4 regions of the Caenimonas aquaedulcis genome follow, and region 4 is predicted to be linked to each of the others. Evidence: predicted binding sites of a transcription regulator. Region 4 holds the regulator's gene; each other region holds the start of a gene.

Region 1 (4,582 bases), 560 kb from region 4:
AACAGCTGGTGGGGCAAGGCGAAGATCGGGCTGGAGTACGCCTTCAAGCGCAGCGGGCCGATGAGCATGGCGCCTTCGCAGCTCGGCGCGTTCACGCGCAGTTCGCCCGAGCTGGCGCATCCGAACATCGAATACCACGTGCAGCCGCTCAGCCTCGACGCCTTCGGTGAGCCGCTGCATGCGTTCAATGCCTTCACCGCGAGCGTGTGCAACCTGAATCCGACGAGCCGCGGCAGCGTGCGCATCAGGAGCCCGCGCTTCCAGGATGCGCCAGCCATCGCGCCCAATTACCTCAGCACGCCGGAAGACCGGAAGGTGGCGGCGGATTCGCTGCGGGTGACGCGCCGCATCGTGGCCCAGCCCGCGCTCGCGAAATACGAGCCGCAGGAGTGGAAGCCCGGCACCCAGTACCAGGGCGACGAAGAGCTTGCGACGCTCGCCGGTGACATCGCCACCACCATCTTCCATCCGGTGGGCACCACGAAGATGGGCGCGGACGGCGACGCCATGGCGGTGCTCGATTCGCAATTGCGCGTGCGCGGCGTGGCCGGGCTGCGCGTCGTCGATGCGGGAGCGATGCCCACCATCACGAGCGGCAACACCAACTCACCCACGCTGATGATGGCCGAGAAGGCCGCGGGCTGGATCCTGCGCGACGCGGCGCGCTAGCGCATGCGCCCCACGTAGGACGAGGGCAGATCCGCGGGCGACGGCGGCGGCGCAGCGGAGCGCTCGCGCAGCAGTTGCGCCGCGGTCTGGGCCAGGGGCACGCGCTTCTCGGGCGTCGGCTCGAGCACCGCGAGTTCGAGCTTGTCGGCCCATTCGTTCAGTTCGTCGTGCCCATCCTCCAGGGCCTTGGCACGCGCGAAGCGGATGACTTCCATCGCGTACTCCAGGTTCACCGCCATCCACTCCGTGTCCGTCACGCGGCCCGTCTTGCGCCTCAGCAGCACGTGCAGGTGGGCGGCAATGGCAAGTTTCTGGCTGACCAGCATGAAGAGCTCCTTGCGATGTTCAGGGGGCCCGCATCAGGTGGTGATGCGCTCGCGGTGCTGCGAGATGTCCAGCCCGGTCAGCTCTGCGTTCTCTTCCACGCGCAGGCCGACAATCCACTTGGTGAGGAGCAGCAGGACCGCCGTCATGCCGCCGCTATAGAGGAGGACAGCGCCCGCGTCGATGGCCTGCACCAGCACGCTGCCCTCGACACCGGACACGCCCTTGTTGGCAAGCAGGCCGGTCATCAGGCAGCCCACGATGCCGCCGATGCCGTGGACACCGAAGACGTCGAGCGAATCGTCGGCGCGCAGCAAGCGCTTGAGCGCGGTAGCGCCCCAGTAGCACGCGAGACCCGCGACCACGCCGATCACGAGCGCCGAAGAGGGCGTGACGAATCCCGACGCGGGCGTGATCGCCACGAGTCCCGCGACGAGGCCCGAGCACAACCCGAGCAAGGATGGGCGGCTTCGGATCACCCACTCGCCAAACATCCAGGCCATCGCGCCGGCCGCGGCCGCGATGTGTGTGACCAGCATCGCCATGCCCGCGCGGCCGTCGGCGGCCACGGCGGAGCCGGCATTGAAGCCGAACCAGCCGACCCACAGCATGCCGGCGCCTGCCATGGTGAGGCCGAGGTTGAAGGGCTCGAACGCCTCGCGGCCGTAGCCGCGGCGCGGCCCGAGGAAGTACGCGCAGACCAGGCCGGAGATGCCCGCGTTGATGTGCACGACGGAGCCGCCCGCGAAATCGAGCGCACCCATCTGCGCGAGCCAGCCGCCCGGCTCCCACACCCAGTGCGCGATCGGCGCGTAGACGAACATCGACCACAGTGCGATGAACCACAGCATCGCGGAGAACTTCATGCGCTCCACGAACGAGCCGACCACGAGCGCGGCCGTGATGATCGCGAAGGTGAGCTGGAACATGGAATAGACCGACTCGGGGATGTTGGGCGCGACATGGCTCACGACGACCTTGCCCGCGTCCTTCAGGTATTCCATGCCGCTGAACCAGAGGCGCGAGTTGCCGCCGATGAAGCCGTTGCCGGGCGTGAATGCCCACGAATAGCCCACCGTGTACCAAAGCATGCTGACCAGCCCGGTAATCGCGACGACGCTTGCCATGGTGTTGATGACACTCTTCTTGCGCACCATGCCGGCGTAGAAGAGCGCGATGCCCGGCAGTGTCATGAGAAGCACCAAAGCGGTGGACGTCATCATCCACGCAGTGTCCGCGCCATTGATGGTGTCCGTGCCCACCAGCGTCGGGTGCGTGAGTGGCGCGGGCGCTGGGGCCGATGCGGGCTTCGCGACAGCGCTGGCGGCGGGGACGGCATCGGCAGGTGCGAGCGTCACCGGTGACGACGCGACGCTCGCAGGTTCGGGGGCGGATGCGGGTGCGGCCGCCTGGCTCCAGGCCGCGCCGTGGAGGCACAGGCAGGCGACGATTGCGACGAGAGGTGCGGCGAAGCGCATGGAGTGTGTCCTTCGGAATTTCCCAACGTGGGAGCGGGAGTGCATAAGTCGTGCCAGAAGCTACGTGTTCTTACGAATAGCACCAGCAGCGGGCACAGGGGACGAGAACGCAGGGTGGGAAAGTCCCGATGCACTATCGAAGTGCGGGCAGGTACAGTGCGTGCACTCGACTGCGGGCCCCCACAGGTCAGCGAGGGCGAGGGACCGAGGAGACAAACCAAGAAAACCCAGAATCGAATTTGTTCGGCTCATCCTTGTCGGATGTGTTGTTTGCAAGGCGCCGCATGCGGCGCCTTTTTTATGGCGCCCGCCGGATAATTCGAGGATGGATGACATCGTCAGGCAGGCCCTCGCCAAGTGGCCCAACGTGCCGCACTGCTACGGTTGGCTCGGACTCGACGCGCGCGGCAACTGGTACATGCGCGATGACCGGATGCAGGCCGCGGGCCCGTTTCCCCAAAGCAAGGGATCGCTGCTGCGCCATGAAAAGCTGGTGGAATTCATCCACCGCAACTACGACCACGACGACCGGGGCCAGTGGTTCTTCCAGAACGGCCCGCAGCGCGTCTACGTGGAACTCGAAGCGGCGCCCTTCATCTGGAGGATCGACGCGGACTTTTCGGTGAGTGCGCACACGGGCAGAGCTGCCGTGCCCCATGCGTGCTTCACGGATGAAGCCGGGCGACTCTATTTCGACTGCGACGTGGGCTTCGGCCTGGTGCATACGCTCGACGTCGCGCAGGCGGCCGAGGCGATCGAGCAGGGCCGATGGACACCCGCCGAGGTGCAGTCCAGCGAATTGCCGGTGCGCTTTGGATTCATCGCAAGCCCCGCAGCCGCTAAAGCCGCCGCCTGAAACGACAAGGCCGGTCACAGACCGGCCTTGTGTTCGATGCGCCGCCGAATTATTTGGCGGCGTTCACCATGTATTCCACCGCCGCGCGGATATCCGCTTCGGGGGCTGCGGTACCGCCCTTGGGGGGCATGGCCCCCTTGCCGGCGAGGACGCTCTTCACGAGGGCGGGGAGGCCCGTCTTGATGCGCGGCGCCCACGCGGCCTTGTCGCCGAACCTGGGAGCATTCGCGGCGCCCGTGGCGTGGCACGCGAAGCAGGCTTGCTTGTAGAGCGCCTCGCCCGCGCCGCCGGCAGCTGCCTGGGGTGCGGCAGCAGCGGGAGCTGCTGCCACGACAGTCGTGGGGGCAGGTGCGGCCGCAGCAGCAGGAGCCGCCGCGGCGGCAGGCACCGAGGTTTGCACCATCGCGGCACCGGAAGCAGCCGACGCCTGGACGGGCGCGGCCGGCGCCTTCGGCTCCGCGAACTTCGCGCCGCCGGCATTGGCCAGGTAGGCCACGGCACGCGCCACTTCGACATCGTCGAAATCGCCGCCGCCCTGCGCGGGCATCGCACCCTTGCCGTGCAGCGCGGAATTAACCAGTGCTTCGAAGCCGGTGCGGATGCGAGGGCCCCATGCGGCGGCGTCCGCCAGCTTGGGCGCGCCGGCGGCGCCGGTGGAATGGCAGGTGGTGCACTGGGCCTTGAAGACGTCCTCGCCGCTCTTGAGCGGACGGTTGGCGTCACGGATCTCGACCATGCCCACCTTGCGGATGCGCTCGGCCACGCCGCGATCCAGGTCCTGGGTGGTCACGCCGCCCAGCGCGTGGGCTTCGGCCTGCGTGCTGCCGGAAGGCTTGTTCTCGGACACGACGTACGCCACGAGCCCGATGATGATGAACACCGGGGCGACGAACGAGAAAAACACCGCGAGCAGGAGCTGTTGGGGGGTCTTGATTGGGCCGGTGTGGGCTTCTTCGTGCGTGCTGTCGCTCATGGCGTCCTCAAAATGGCGGGGCGTTGCAAATCAACCTTTGATTATAGCTGTGAGGGGTTGGCGGGATCGCACGAGCCGGCGCGGCGCAAAGCGGGAGGCGCCATGGGCGATAATGCGCGCTGCACCCAAGTTCCATGCGCGGCTGTAGCTCAGTGGATAGAGTATTGGCCTCCGAAGCCAAGGGTCGTGGGTTCGATCCCCGCCAGCCGCACCACGCCTTCGCGCAATCCCTGCGCATCACTCCCGCTTCGTGACCGGCCCCGCAGCGCCTGCTCCCGGCAG
Region 2 (4,582 bases), 140 kb from region 4:
GTCAGCAGCGCGCCGACGATGCCGCCGACACCGTGGACGCCGAACACGTCCAGCGAGTCGTCGGCGCCGAGCATGCGCTTGAGGCCATTGACGCCCCAGAGGCAGGCGAAGCCGGCGATGAAGCCGATGACGATCGCGCCCATCAGGCCGACGTTGCCGCAGGCCGGGGTGATCGCCACGAGGCCGGCGACGGCGCCGGACGCGGCACCCAGCATCGAAGCCTTGCCCTTGGACAGCGCCTCACCGGCGCACCACGCCAGCACGGCGGCGGCCGTGGCGGAGAAGGTGTTCATGAAGGCGAGGACGGCGGTATTGCCGGCTTCGAGCGCGGAGCCCGCGTTGAAGCCGAACCAGCCCACCCACAGCAGCGAAGCGCCGACCATCGTGAGCGTCAGGCTGTGCGGGGCCATGGATTCCTTGCCGTAGCCCGTCCGTTTGCCGATGACGTAGGCACCCACGAGACCGGCGACGGCCGCGTTGATGTGCACCACGGTGCCGCCCGCGAAGTCCAGCGCGCCCCATTGCCAGATCAGGCCGGCTTTGGCGTTCAGGCCGTCCACCACGTCCTTGGCGGTGTAGGCGTCCGGGCCCATCCAGAACCAGACCATGTGCGCGATCGGCGCATAGCTGAAGGTGAACCACAGGACCATGAACAGCAGCATCGCCGAGAACTTGATGCGCTCGGCGAAGGCGCCGATGATCAGGCAGCAGGTGATGGCCGCGAACGTGGCCTGGAACGCCATGAACAGCAGCTCGGGGATGACGACGCCCTTGCTGAAGGTGGCCCCCATCGCGAACTCGCCCTTGGCGGGATCGAACAGGCCCTTCATGAAGAGGCGGTCGAAGCCGCCGATGAAGCTGTTGCCCTCCGTGAACGCGAGGCTGTAGCCGTAGATGCACCACAGCACGACGATCAGCGAGAAGGTGACGAACACCTGCATCAGCACCGACAGCATGTTCTTGCTGCGCACGAGGCCGCCGTAGAAGAGGGCCAGGCCCGGGATCGACATCATGATGACCAGCAAGGTCGCCACGATCATCCAGGAGACGTCGCCCTTGTTGGGGACGGCGGCGGGGGGAGCGGATGCCGCGGCTGCGGGTGCCGCTGCGGCGGCGGGCGCCGAGGCGGCTGCTGCCGCGGCGGGTGCCGCAGCGGCGGAGGCCGTGGTGGCCGCGGGTTCGGGCGCGCTGGCCGCGGGCGCCTGCGCGAGCGCGGCGCCGCCTGCCAGCAGGCCCAGGGCGAGGCCCAGGGAAGCGAGAAGCTTTCTCATGTTTGTCTCTTTTCGTGGGGTGGTGGGCCTAGAGGGCTTCCTTGCCGGTCTCGCCGGTGCGGATGCGGACAACCTGCTCGAGGTTGTAGACGAAGATCTTCCCGTCGCCGATCTTGCCGGTGCGGGCCGCCGCTTCCACGGCTTCGATGACGCGGTCGACCAGGTCGTCGGCCACTGCCGCCTCGATCTTGACCTTCGGCAGGAAGTCCACGACGTATTCCGCGCCGCGGTACAGCTCGGTGTGGCCCTTCTGGCGGCCGAAGCCCTTGACCTCGGTCACCGTGATGCCCTGCACGCCGATGCCGGAGAGGGCTTCACGCACCTCATCCAGCTTGAACGGTTTGATGATTGCCGTGACGAGTTTCATGTCTGCTCCTTGGAGGGCGGCTTCAGAAGCTGTACTTGACGCCGAGCACGAGGCCCGTGCGTCCGGTGAACTTGCCCGACGGGGTGAAGTACATCGTGTCGTCGGCATCCGTCGCGACGACCGCGGCGGTGGCGGAGATGCCGTTGCCGAAGTCCTTGCCGAGGGTGATGGAGTAGTCCGTGTACGAGGCGGCGGACGTGTTCTTGATCTTCTGGTAGCCCACGTGCGGCACGACGGACCAGCCGCTGCCCAGGTCGAACGTTGCGCTGCCGTCGATGTAGTAGCTGCCCTTGCTGTCGAAGAACCCGAAGGTGTCGGTCAGCGAGTGCGAGTACTTGAGGGTCGCCGGACCGTAGGTGCCGGCGATGTAGACCTCGGTGGTGTTCGGGCTCACGGCCAGGTTGGCGCTCGGGTACTGGTAGCGCAGCACGCCGACGTCGTAGCCGATCGGGCCCGCGGTGCCCTTGTAGCCGCCATAGATGTCCCATTCGACCGATGCGTCGCCGCCGGCATCCTTGATCCACTTGATGCTGGACAGCCAGGTGCCCAGGTAGAAGCCGCTCTTGTGGGAGAAGTCGATGCCGCCCTGGATGGCAGGCTTCAGGCGCGACTGCGAAATGCCGCGGTAGCGGTAGTCGGTGACGGCGCCCACGTTATAGGAGAGCGTGTAGTCCGGCTCCGGGGCAGCGGGAGCCGCGGCCTGGGCGAATGCGCCGGTGCCCGACAGGGCCATGGCCGCCAGAATCATTTGTTGGGTCGTCTTGAATGCCACTGAGTTCTCCTGATGAAAGAAAGGGATGAACTCAGCCTAAGCAGGACGCGTGCCATAAGTCACAAGCACGGGGCTGTGCGTCGGCCTGATGGAAGGCGGCGCCGTTATGCGGATTCGGACATGTAGCAGGGCCGGATTGCACCGCCATGGTGCCGATAGCTGGATTGGCTGCACCAACGATAAACACGCACCCGGATGGGGAGGAAAACAACAATGAGCCTGTCTTTGGTGCAGAGCCGCGCACAGGTCGCGCTCGAAGCCGCGGCGGTGACCGTGGAAGTCCACCTCGCCAACGGCCTGCCCAGCTTCACGCTGGTGGGCCTGGCGGACGTCGAAGTGAAGGAAGCGCGCGAGCGGGTGCGCTCGGCGCTGCAGAACTGCGGGCTGGAGTTTCCGCACAACAAGCGGATCACGGTCAACCTCGCGCCGGCCGACCTGCCCAAGGACTCGGGCCGCTTCGACCTGCCGATCGCGCTGGGCATCCTCGCCGCAAGCGGGCAGGTGTCGGCGTCGCGCCTTGCGGGCTGGGAATTCGCGGGTGAGCTGTCCTTGTCCGGCGAACTGCGGCCGGTGCGCGGGGCGCTCGCCATGAGCGTCGCTCTCTACACCGCGGGTGCCAGCACCCGCCTCGTGCTTCCACCCGGGAGCGCCGAGGAAGCGGCGCTGGTGCCCGGCGCGCGCGTGTACCGCGCGAAACACCTTCTGGATGTCGTGCGGCAGTTTCCCCCCGAAGGCGAAGCCGAAGCAAGCGAAGGATGGAGCCAGGTCGTGACCGACGTGAAAGCGGGGGAGGAGACCGGCCTGGACCTCGCCGACGTGAAGGGGCACGCCGGCGCCAAGCGCGCCCTGGAGATCGCCGCGGCGGGCGGACACAGCATGCTGCTGATGGGACCGCCCGGCTCCGGCAAGTCGATGCTGGCGCAGCGTTTCGCGGGCCTGCTGCCCGCGATGACTGTGGACGAAGCTTTGGAGAGCGCCGCCGTCGCGAGTTTGTCGGGCCGTTTTTCGCTGGAGCGCTGGGCGGTGCGCCCGACCTGCGCGCCGCATCATTCGGCGAGCGCGGTTGCGCTGGTCGGCGGCGGATCGCCGCCGCGACCGGGCGAGATCTCGCTCGCGCATCATGGCGTGCTCTTCCTCGACGAGCTGCCGGAATTTCCGCGCGCCGCACTGGAAGCTTTGCGAGAACCGCTGGAGACGGGACACATCACGATCGCGCGCGCCGCGCGCCGCGCGGAATTCCCCGCACGCTTCCAGTTCGTCGGCGCGATGAACCCCTGCCCGTGCGGCTTCCTCGGCGCGCCGCACAAGGCCTGCCGCTGCACGCCCGATCAGGTCTCGCGCTACCAGGGCAAGCTGAGCGGGCCGCTGCTGGACCGCATCGACCTGCATGTGGAGGTGCCCTCGCTGCCGGCGCAGCAATTGCTGGAAGCGCCGCCGGGCGAGTCGACGGTTGCGATCCGCGCGCGCTGCGCAGCCGCGCGCGCGCTGGCCATGCAGCGGCAAGGCAAGGCCAACCACGCGTTGCAGGGCAAGGAGATCGACCAGCATGCGCGGCTCGCCGAGGCCGCCGGGATATTCCTGCAGACGGCGTCCGCCCGCCTGGGATGGAGCGCGCGATCGACGCATCGCGTGCTGAAGGTCGCGCGCACCGTGGCCGACCTCGCGGGCAGCGCGCAGACGGAAGTCGCGCATGTCGCGGAAGCGGTGCAGTACCGCAGGGGATTGACCGCGCACGCGTAGCGCGCAACGCTCACTGTGTGAGCGAGGACGACAGTTGCAAACCGCGTTGGGCAAGCAGGCGCTGCAAATGCAGCACCAACCGCGTGGCGATCCCCCGGCGCCGGAAGCCGGGCTCGACCATCAGGGAGCAAACGCGCGCATCCTGGTCCCCCAGACGTTCGGCAAGCGCCATGCCCACCATCGTGCCACCCGCCATGGCCGAGACGCCCAGCAGTTCACCGGTGAGCGCCGCCAGCCCTGCGCTGCCGGGCGCAAGCGAGGGAAAAGTGAGACTGGCATAGGGCGCCAATGATTCGGGTGTGAGTTGGAACACCTGCTGATACCGCACGATGGAATCGCGCACGGGCAGCCCCGCCGGCGGCACGGGCATGGCCTGGTGCGGATGGCCGCTAGGTGCCTTGGGGCGTACCGTCACCAAGCTGTCGCGCCCGG
Region 3 (4,582 bases), 2.5 Mb from region 4:
GCTTCACGCCGTTCGAGGTCACGCTGATCGGGTGGCCTGCCAGCAGGTGCTCCCCGTTGAAGTTGCCCACGGCCAGTTCGATGAACTGCACGGTGCCGTCGGCGCTGGAGAAGATTTCGTCGATCTGGTAGAGGTGAAAGCTCATGGCGCGCAGTGTCCCGCGCCGGGTTCACGCCGTCAACGGCCCGGCTGCACAACCGTCAAAAAATGAAGTTCGCCGCGGTGAGCGAGGAACTTACGCCCGTCAGTTGGATCGCGATGTCGTTGGTGGCGTCCAGCATGCCGTTCGCATCGAGGTCCACGTGCAGCAGGGACGTGGACGTGTCGAACACCGCGCGGATCGCGCCAGCGTGCAGGGCGGCATCGACCGCGGCCGCGCCGCTGACGTTGCCCATGAAGGTGGCTGCGCCATGCGTGAGCGCGGTGAAGTCGAGCAGGTCCCCGCCGGGCCCGCCCGTGAAGTCCGTGACGATGTCCACGCCCGTGCTGTCCGAAGACTCATAGGCATAGACGTAGGCGTAGGTGTCCACGCCGGCGCCACCGGTCATTACGTCCTTGGCGGGTCCGCCGCGAATCCAGTCGTTGCCGGGGCCCGCATCCACGACGTCGGATGCGCGGCCCGCGAAAATGATGTCGTCCCCCGCGCCGGCGGCGATCGTGTCGTTGCCGAAGCCCGCGACGATGATGTCGTTGCCGCCGCCCACGCCGATCGCCAGGTCGTTGGTGTTGCCGTACAGGTAGACGTGCAGCCCCGCGTCGAACGTGGCCGCGGCGACGGTCTTCACGGACATCAGGGCGATCTGCCAGCCGGGGGACAGGTCCAGGGCTGCATTGCCGGTGATGTTCAGCGTGGTGTGCGCGGTCGTCGACAGCGTGAGCGTGTTGGTGACGGACGCCGGCGTGGCACTCGTCGTGGTCGAGACGAGATCGAGCGTTTCGACGCCCGGCGCATCGATGGTCTTGAAGTCGGCGGAGCCCGGGGCAGCAAGCTTCAGCGTGAGCTGGTCGTTGCCGTGCGTCGCATCCGCCAGGGTCACGGTCATGTTGCCCGTCGCAGCGGCGTCCGATTCGATGGTCCCGCCCGTGAGGAGCCCCTTGACCTGCGCCGCCGCATAGCCGGCATCCAGCTTCAAGGTCTGGGGGCCCGCAAGGCCGGTGAGATCGAGCGTGCCGGAAAGGCGCTGCGTGAGCTCGGTCGTCGTGCTGTGCGCGAGCGTCCCGTCCGCCGCCCACGTATAGCCGCTGCCCGGCGTCGCGACCCATCCCCGCACCATCGACGCGCTGATGGAGGCCCCGCGCCCGAGGCTCAAGGCGTAGGCGAGCTGATCCGCGGTGAGACCGAAGCCCGCGGCGTCGTTCGCCACCTGGGCGTCGGAAGGATGGCGCGAGAAGTAGTAGGCGATGTCCGCGTCGGAGATACGCTGGCCGTGGGATGTGACAAGGGTCATTGATGTGTTCGGGTGGTTGCGCGCCCAGTCTGCTGAGCTTCGCGCCACCAGTTTGTCGGTGGCATGCCACCTTCCCGGCGCCGCAAGGACCGACCCCGTGTAGGAGAGCGGCCACACGCTGGATTCGCGGCGCAAAAAAAAGCGGCCTCCGCAGAGGCCGCTCCTTCGAGGCTGACGGTCAGGTCAGCTTAGCCGCGGCAGGAGCCCGGCAGGTACTTCGGCAGGACGCCGTTGGTGGCGGCGGGGCCGCAAACCCACTTGAACACCGCGCCGCCGAGGTTGGCGGGGACGGCGGAGGTGACCGTGTCCGTCGCCCAGGGCGTCAGCGTGATCTTCTTGTCGTCGATGTTGGTGTCGTTGAAGCCGGTGGCTTCCACGGTGATGACGCCATTCGAATCCGTGTGGATGCTCTTGACGTACTTGCTCGATTGCGAGGAAGACTCACAGCCCCAGCCATCGGCGGCCGGCGTAGTGCTGCCCGATTGGTACACCTCCGTGATGGTGGTGCGGCAGGCCGAGGCCGCGAGCACGACCTCCGACATCTTGGCGCGTTTCGTGTAGTCCTGGTAGGCGGGCAATGCCACCGCGGCCAGGATACCGATGATCGCGACAACGATCATCAGTTCGATCAGGGTAAAGCCCTGTTGCAGTTGACGCTTCATCGAGGTTCTCCAGTAGGTTGATTGAAAAAGCCATGAGGTAGCGCAATTGCCGTGCCACGAGGAATGCCGGTGTTTGGGAGCGCTGCGGGCCCCTTTCATCGGATGCGTGACATTCCGCGCTCGATTAATGACACGAATGACGAGGCGGGGGACTTTTGCGCGATTAAATCCGCCTCGCGCGCGTACGGGACAGGCGAAAAAAAGGGACGCCATGGGAGGCGTCCCTTCGAGGATCATGGTAGGACGTACAAGATTCGAACTTGTGACCAACGGATTAAAAGTCCGCTGCTCTACCAACTGAGCTAACGTCCCGCAAAGCCCGTGATTATAGCCTGCTGTCAGGCCGTCTTCGCGCTCGACGCGATGCGATCGAGCACGACACCCGCGGCGCACTGCCCGAAGGTCGCCGTGACGCTCACCACCGAGCCGTATCCATGGCAATTGAGCGAGCCGTCGCCCTCGATGGCGCACGACGGGTCGGGCGGGGCCACGGGCTCACGGCTGAAGACGCACGTGACACCGATCTTCCTGCCCTCGCGCGGCGCGCCGTGGAGCTTGCGAAGGCGATAACGCAGCTGCGCGAGCAAGGGGTCGTGCGTGGTGTGGGCGAGGTCGTCGACGTCGACCTTGTGCGCAAGGCGCTTGCCGCCCGCGGCGCCCACCACGACCAGGGCGCTGCGGCTTTGCAACGCCCATGCCGCGATGGCCACCTTGCCGTGCACCTGGTCGCAGGCGTCGATGACGGCGGTGACACCCTCTGGGAGCAGCCCCGGCCAGTTGCCCGGCTCGACGAATTCCTCGATGCCCAGCACCCGGCAGGTCGGATTGATCTGCGCGATGCGCTGCGACATGGCTTCGACCTTGGCCTGCCCCAGCGTGCCCGCGAGTGCATGCACCTGCCGGTTGATGTTGGATTCGGCCACGTGGTCCAGGTCGATCAGCGTGAGCCGCCCCACCCCGCTGCGCGCCAGCGCCTCCGCAGCCCAGGAGCCCACGCCGCCGATGCCGACCACGGCCACGTGCGCCGCACGCATCGCGCCGGCACCCGCCACACCGTAGAGCCGCTCCAGGCCACCGAAGCGGCGCTGCAGGTCGGCGGCTTCGTCGAGGTGCGTCACCGCAGCTTGGACAGGCGCTCCTTGGCCGCTTGCGCGGCTTCGGACTGCGGATAGGCCTTGATGAGTTCGTCGAGCGTGCGGCGCGCCGCGGCGTTGTCCTTGAGCTCGATCTGGCAGTTGGCGATCGACAGCACCGCCTCCGGCGCGCGCGGATGGTCGGGCGCCTGCTGCAGCAGCGCGCGGAAATTCGCGATGGCGCCGCGGTAGTCGCGGTTGGCGAACTGCGAGTTGCCGAGCCAGAAGAGGGCCGTGGGACGGAAGCCGCTTTGCGGGTAGCGCCTGATGAAGTCGGCGAATGCGGCCTGCGCCGCGGGGAAGTCGCCCTTGCGGAACAGCGCCAGCGCTGCCTCGAAATCGCGGCCCTCGGTCGGATCCGCGATGAACTCGCGTCCGTCGACGGACACCTTGGCCGGTTCCACCTTGCGCAGCCGTTCCTCGACGCTCGTGGCGAGATCGCGCTGGCGGCGCTGCGCCTCGGCGAGTTCGCGCACCAGCTGCTCGTTCTGCCCCGTCAGCCGCGCGACTTCGCCGCGCAGCTGCTCGATCTGGTTTTGCAGGTCCAGCATGGCACGGCGCATCTGCGCGGCTTCCTGGCGCTGGTCCTCCGCCGTGCGTTCGCCGGCCATGCGCATCGCCTCGACGCGCTGGCGCAAGTCCAGGATGGCGCGGCGCGCTTCGTCGTCCTCGAAGAGGGCCGCCGACGCGCCGGTGCTGGCGCCCAGGCAGAGCACGGCCGCGGCGGCCGCGAGTGCGCCGCGAACGGCCGGCGCGCGGGTGAGGGCAGCGATCGTGCGCATCTTCAGCGGTACGTGAACTCGGCGCGGCGGTTCTGCGCCCAGGCCGATTCATCGCTGCCCATCGCGGCCGGTTTTTCCTTGCCGAAGCTCACGGCCTCCATCTGCGCATCGGGCACGCCCAGCAGCGTCAGCGCGCGGCGCACGGCCTCGGCGCGCCTCTGGCCGAGGGCCAGGTTGTATTCGCGGCCGCCGCGCTCATCGGTGTGCCCTTCGATGTTCAGCTTGCGCGACGGGTTGGCCTTCATCCAGCGCGCGTGGCCGTCGACGATGCTCTGGTATTCGGGCTTGATGACGTAGCTGTCGTAGTCGAACAGGATCACGCGCGCGACGTTCTGCGGGCCGAGATTGGTGAGTCCCGCGTTGTCGGTGACCACGGGCTCCACCTTGCTCTGCGTGCCCCCGCCGCCGGGCTGCTGCGGCAAGGTGCCGATCTTCTTGTCCTCGACGGGAGGCTGGTCCAGGGGAACGCTGGAGCAGCCGGCCATGACCAGGGCCATGGCCGCGGCGCCGATTGCAAGGTTCATTCGCTTGATCATTCGATTACCTCCAAAACAAAA
Region 4 (4,582 bases):
CAGCCGCATGCGGGTGGGCAGCTTCAGGTCGGGCGTGAGCACCCACGCGGTCCAGCCGGAATAGTTCTTTTTCCAGTGCGAAGCGAGCTGGGCGAAGAAATCGCCGCCGTCCTCCGTCTCCGCGCGCTCGCGCCCGCCTTGCGACTTGCCCGCGACACCGGCCGTCTCGATCCGCTCGCCATACGGCGGGTTTACCAGCATCACGCCGGGCGTCTCGCTCGGCGGCATGCGCTGCAGGGCGTCGCCGCCGCGCAGCTGCACCGTGTCGGCCACGCCGCCGCGCTCCGCGTTGCGCTGCGCGAAGTCGACCATGCGAAACGCGACGTCGCTGCCGAACACCGGCACGGGCGACGGACGCTGCATCTCGCGCGCTTCTTCCCACAGCGCCTTCCACACATGCGCCTGGAAAGGCAGCAGGCGTTCGAAGCCGAAGCGCCGCAGGAAGCCCGGCGCGATGTTGCACGCGACCTGCGCGGCCTCGATCGCGATGGTGCCGCTGCCGCAGCACGGGTCGTACAGCGGCACGCTCGCGTCCCAGCCGCTCGCGGCGATCATCGCGGCGGCCAGCGTCTCCTTCAGCGGCGCCTCGCCCTTGTCCTCGCGCCAGCCGCGCTTGAAGAGCGGCTCGCCGGAGGTGTCGATGTAGAGCGTCGCGTGGTCGCTCGTCAGGTGCGCATACACGCGCACGTGCGGCCACTGCACGTCGACGCTCGGCCGCTCGCCGCTCTTGTGGCGGAAGCGGTCCGCCACGGCGTCCTTGATCTTGAGGCCCGCGAAGTTCAGGCTCTTGAGCGGGCTGTGCTGCGCGGTCACCTCCACCTTGAAGGTCTCGCGCGGCGTGAACCAGATTTCCCACGCGACGGCGGAGGCCGCCTCGTAGAGGTCCTGCTCGTTGCGATAGGGCGTGTGCGACAGCTGCACCAGCACGCGCTGCGCGAGACGGCTGTGCAGGTTCAGCCGCATCGCCTCGCGCCAGGACGCGCGCACCGACACGCCGCCGCGCCCCGTCAGCAGGTCGTCCCCGGCGAGGCCGGTGAGGCGGTGCACCTCGTCGGCGAGGAAGCCCTCGACGCCGGCGGCGCAGGGCAAAAACAGCTGGAGGGCGTTCAAAGGGCTTTTCTCAGGTTGGCGGGCGCGATGCGCAGCGCCTCGCGGTATTTCGCGACAGTGCGGCGCGCGCACTCGATGCCCTGCTCTTTCAGCATCTCGGAGATCTGGCTGTCCGACAACGGTTTCTTCACGCTCTCGGAGGCGACGAACTGTTTGATGAGCGCGCGCACCGCGGTGCTCGACGCGTTGCCACCCGTCTCGGTGCCGAGCGCCGAGCCGAAGAAATACTTCAGCTCGAAGGTGCCGTAGGGCGTCGCCATGTACTTGGCCGTGGTGACGCGGCTGATCGTGGATTCGTGCAGCCCGAGTTCGTCCGCGATCTCGCGCAGCACCAGCGGCCGCATCGCGAGCTCGCCGTGCACGAAGAAGTTCTTCTGCCGCTCGACGATGGCGTTGGACACGCGAAGGATGGTGTCGAAGCGCTGCTGGATGTTCTTGATGAACCAGCGCGCCTCCTGCAGGCGCTGCTGCAGCGCCTGGTGACCCTCGCCCTTGTGGGCCTTGAGCGCGCCCGCGTAGATGTCGTGCACGCGCAGCCGCGGCATCACGTCGGGATTGAGCTGCACGCGGAAGCGGAACTGCGGCGCGCGGCCCGTCTTGGTCACGAGCACGTCGGGGATCACGATGTTGCGCTCGACGTCCACGAAGCGGCGGCCGGGCTTGGGCTCCAGGCGCGTGATGAGGCCGATCGCGGCCTTCACCTGCGCCTCCGTGTCGCCGCACAGCTGCACGAGGCGCTTCACGTCGCGGCGCGCCAGCAGCTCCATCGGATGGCCGCAGATGCGCAGCGCCGTCTCGCAGGCGGGCGGCGCGGCGCCTGCGGCCAGGATCGCGCGCAGTTGCAGCGACAGGCATTCGCCCAGCGAGCGGGCGCCTACACCCGCCGGCTCCAGGTGGTGCAGCAGGTTCAGGGCGACCGTGAAGCGGTGGACGAGCTCTTCCTGCTGCTCCAGGTCCTGTGGCGCGAGGCTCGCGGCGAGCGACTCGATCGATTCGTCCAGATAGCCGTCGTCGTTGAGCGACTCGATGAGAAAGCGCAGCGCAAAGCGGTCCTCCTCGCACAGGCGCATGGACAGCGCCTGGCGGTGCAGGTGCGTCTGCAGCGACTCGTTGCCGCGCGCGAGGTCCGTGGCGTCGACGTCTTCGCCGCCCAGGTTGTTCTTGCGCGCCGGCGCGTCGCCGCCCCATTCGCCGTCGTCGGGAACGACCTCGGTGCTGCCGTCGCCGTCCCAGTCGTTCATTTCCGTGTCGGCGGTGGCGGTCGTCTCGCTGTCGGCGGAGCTGCTCGCGGCGGTCTCCGAAGAGGTGCCGGTGTAATCGGCGAATTCGGTTTCGCCCGCGCCGGACTCCTCGACGGCGGGCGCATCGGCCTGCGCCAGCCCGAACTCCTCGCGCGGCGCCTCTTCCTGCGTGACTTCCAGGAAGGGGTTGTCGTCGAGCATCTGCTCGACTTCCTGGGAGAGCTCGAGCGTGGAGAGCTGCAGCAGGCGGATCGACTGCTGGAGTTGGGGCGTCAGCGCGAGATGCTGCGAGACGCGGAGGGAAAGCCCTTGCTTCATGGAAGTAACCGAAGCGGAGAGCTACATCCGGAAGTGCTCGCCGAGATAGACGCGCCGCACGTCGGCGTTGTTGACGATCTCGGATGGCGTGCCCTGCGCGAGCACATGGCCGTCGCTGATGATGTACGCGTGGTCGCAGATGCCCAGCGTTTCGCGCACGTTGTGGTCGGTGATCAGAACGCCGATGCCGCGCGACTTGAGGAAGCCGATGATGCGCTGGATCTCGATCACCGCGATCGGGTCGATCCCCGCGAAGGGCTCGTCCAGCAGGATGAAGCGCGGCTGCGTCGCGAGGGCGCGCGCGATCTCCACGCGGCGCCGCTCGCCGCCGGACAGCGCGAGCGCCGGCGAATCGCGCAGATGGTCCACGCGCAGGTCCTGCAGGAGCGCGGTGAGGCGCTTGTCGATCTCGGCGCGCGTGAGCGGCTGGCCCGCGGCGTCGCGTTGCAGCTCCAGCACGGCGCGCACGTTCTCCGCCACGTTGAGCTTGCGGAAGATCGAAGCTTCCTGCGGCAGGTAGGACAGGCCCAGGCGCGAACGCCGGTGGATCGGCATGTGCTCGACGGACTTGCCATCGATCGAGATCTCGCCGGCGTCGGCGCGAACGAGGCCGACGATCATGTAGAACGAGGTCGTCTTGCCGGCGCCGTTGGGGCCGAGCAGCCCGACGACCTCGCCCTTGGCGACATCCAGCGACACGTCCTTCACGACCTTGCGGCTGCCGTAGGTCTTTTGCAGGTGGCGCGCCTGCAGGCGGCTGGGCCCCGTAGGCGGCGCGGCGGTCCGCGCGTCCGGCATCACGGCGCTCACTTGCGCGTCCCGTCGAAGGTGGTGCTGGGCCGCAGTTGGGCCGGCGGTTGCGCGGCCGGAGCCGCGGCGGCCGAGGCCCCCGGGCGCGGCGACAGCACCGCGCGCACCCGCCCGCCGACGGCGGCACTCGCAGGCCCGCCGTCGACGGTGAACACGTCGTTGCTGTTGTCGTAGACGATCAGGCTGCCGACCATCTCGTCGGCCAGCGCGGCGCCCCGATAGCGCCTCAACTCCGCGCGCTTGACGAACTTCACCTTGTCGGCCTTGCCGTCGTATTCGATGGTTTCACCCTCGCCCTCGATGAATTCGTCCACGCCCTCGCGCTTCTGGCGGTAGTAGGCGAGCTTGCCGGGCTCGGACGTGACGACGCCGTACTGGTAGCCCTCCGCGTCCTGGCGCACGTCGATGCGGGCGCCCCGGATCACGAGCGTGCCCTTGGTCGCCACCACGCGGCCCGTAAAGACGCTGGTCTGCTTGAGGTCGTCGTAGCGCAGGGCGTCGGCCTCGATGTTCATGGGCTTGGCCTTGTCCGCCTTCTCGGCGCGGGCGGTGCCACCGCCAAGAGCCAGGGCCAGGGCGAGCAGGAGGGGGACGTAGGGTTGTTTCATAGAGGCATGAATCTTGCTGGCATTGTATCGGGCCCGGTTGGCGGACCCAAGCAAAAAGCCCGCATGGCGGGCTTTTTGCTTGGGCTTTTGCTGACGAGGGAGTTACCTGGCCTTGCGCGACTCGGCAATGAGGTAGTCCACGACCTGGAGCGCGCGGTCCATGTTCTGCGCGAGGTCGCCATCGGTGTAGTACCGGCCGGCCACGCCCAGCGCCGGGACGGCCGCGACCTTGTAGGCATCCGCCAGCTCGATCGCGCGGCGCACCTTGCCGGTGACGCCGAAGGAGCCGTAGATTTCCTGGAAGCGCGCCTTGTCCAGCCCCTGCTTGCCCGCCCATTCGAGGATGAACGCCGGCTGGTGCACGGGCACGTGCTCGGTATGGATGGAATTGAAGACCTTGCCGTGCAGGTCGAGGCGGTTCATCGCTTCGAGCGTGTAGTAGAGGCGCTGCTGGAACACCATCTCCTCGCGGAAGGCCACCGGGACGCGCTTCAC

Evidence for each region. The regulator sigma-54, encoded in region 4, starts transcription at its own class of promoters, with help from an activator protein. The targets are predictions, from matches to a motif close to TGGCANGNAANCTGCTTT.
Region 1: I5803_RS12050 (ammonium transporter) is a predicted target of sigma-54. The motif match lies at 2,510-2,527, and genes of this name have one in related genera.
Region 2: I5803_RS13975 (TorF family putative porin) is a predicted target of sigma-54. The motif match lies at 2,448-2,465, and genes of this name have one in related genera.
Region 3: I5803_RS02440 (pilin) is a predicted target of sigma-54. The motif match lies at 2,150-2,167, and genes of this name have one in related genera.

The regions. Positions count from the first base shown of each region.
Region 1 is NZ_JADWYS010000001.1:2,493,531-2,498,112, forward strand. It holds gene I5803_RS12040 (GMC family oxidoreductase) at 1-669, shown strand, start outside; gene I5803_RS12045 (hypothetical protein) at 666-995, opposite strand; gene I5803_RS12050 (ammonium transporter) at 1,029-2,471, opposite strand; gene I5803_RS12055 (DUF2946 family protein) at 2,797-3,327, shown strand; gene I5803_RS12060 (c-type cytochrome) at 3,377-4,300, opposite strand; tRNA gene I5803_RS12065 (tRNA-Arg) at 4,439-4,514, shown strand; gene I5803_RS12070 (sensor histidine kinase) at 4,538-4,582, opposite strand, start outside.
Region 2 is NZ_JADWYS010000001.1:2,909,112-2,913,693, reverse strand. It holds gene I5803_RS13985 (ammonium transporter) at 1-1,271, opposite strand, end outside; gene glnK (P-II family nitrogen regulator) at 1,300-1,638, opposite strand; gene I5803_RS13975 (TorF family putative porin) at 1,661-2,410, opposite strand; gene I5803_RS13970 (YifB family Mg chelatase-like AAA ATPase) at 2,624-4,150, shown strand; gene I5803_RS22255 (TIGR03032 family protein) at 4,161-4,582, opposite strand, start outside.
Region 3 is NZ_JADWYS010000001.1:530,829-535,410, reverse strand. It holds gene I5803_RS02450 (calcium-binding protein) at 1-145, opposite strand, end outside; gene I5803_RS02445 (calcium-binding protein) at 201-1,448, opposite strand; gene I5803_RS02440 (pilin) at 1,637-2,110, opposite strand; tRNA gene I5803_RS02435 (tRNA-Lys) at 2,347-2,422, opposite strand; gene I5803_RS02430 (tRNA threonylcarbamoyladenosine dehydratase) at 2,449-3,228, opposite strand; gene ybgF (tol-pal system protein YbgF) at 3,225-4,025, opposite strand; gene pal (peptidoglycan-associated lipoprotein Pal) at 4,028-4,561, opposite strand.
Region 4 is NZ_JADWYS010000001.1:3,050,155-3,054,736, reverse strand. It holds gene I5803_RS14635 (THUMP domain-containing class I SAM-dependent RNA methyltransferase) at 1-1,110, opposite strand, end outside; gene I5803_RS14630 (RNA polymerase factor sigma-54) at 1,107-2,669, opposite strand; gene lptB (LPS export ABC transporter ATP-binding protein) at 2,691-3,467, opposite strand; gene lptA (lipopolysaccharide transport periplasmic protein LptA) at 3,476-4,087, opposite strand; gene I5803_RS14615 (thiol:disulfide interchange protein DsbA/DsbL) at 4,190-4,582, opposite strand, start outside.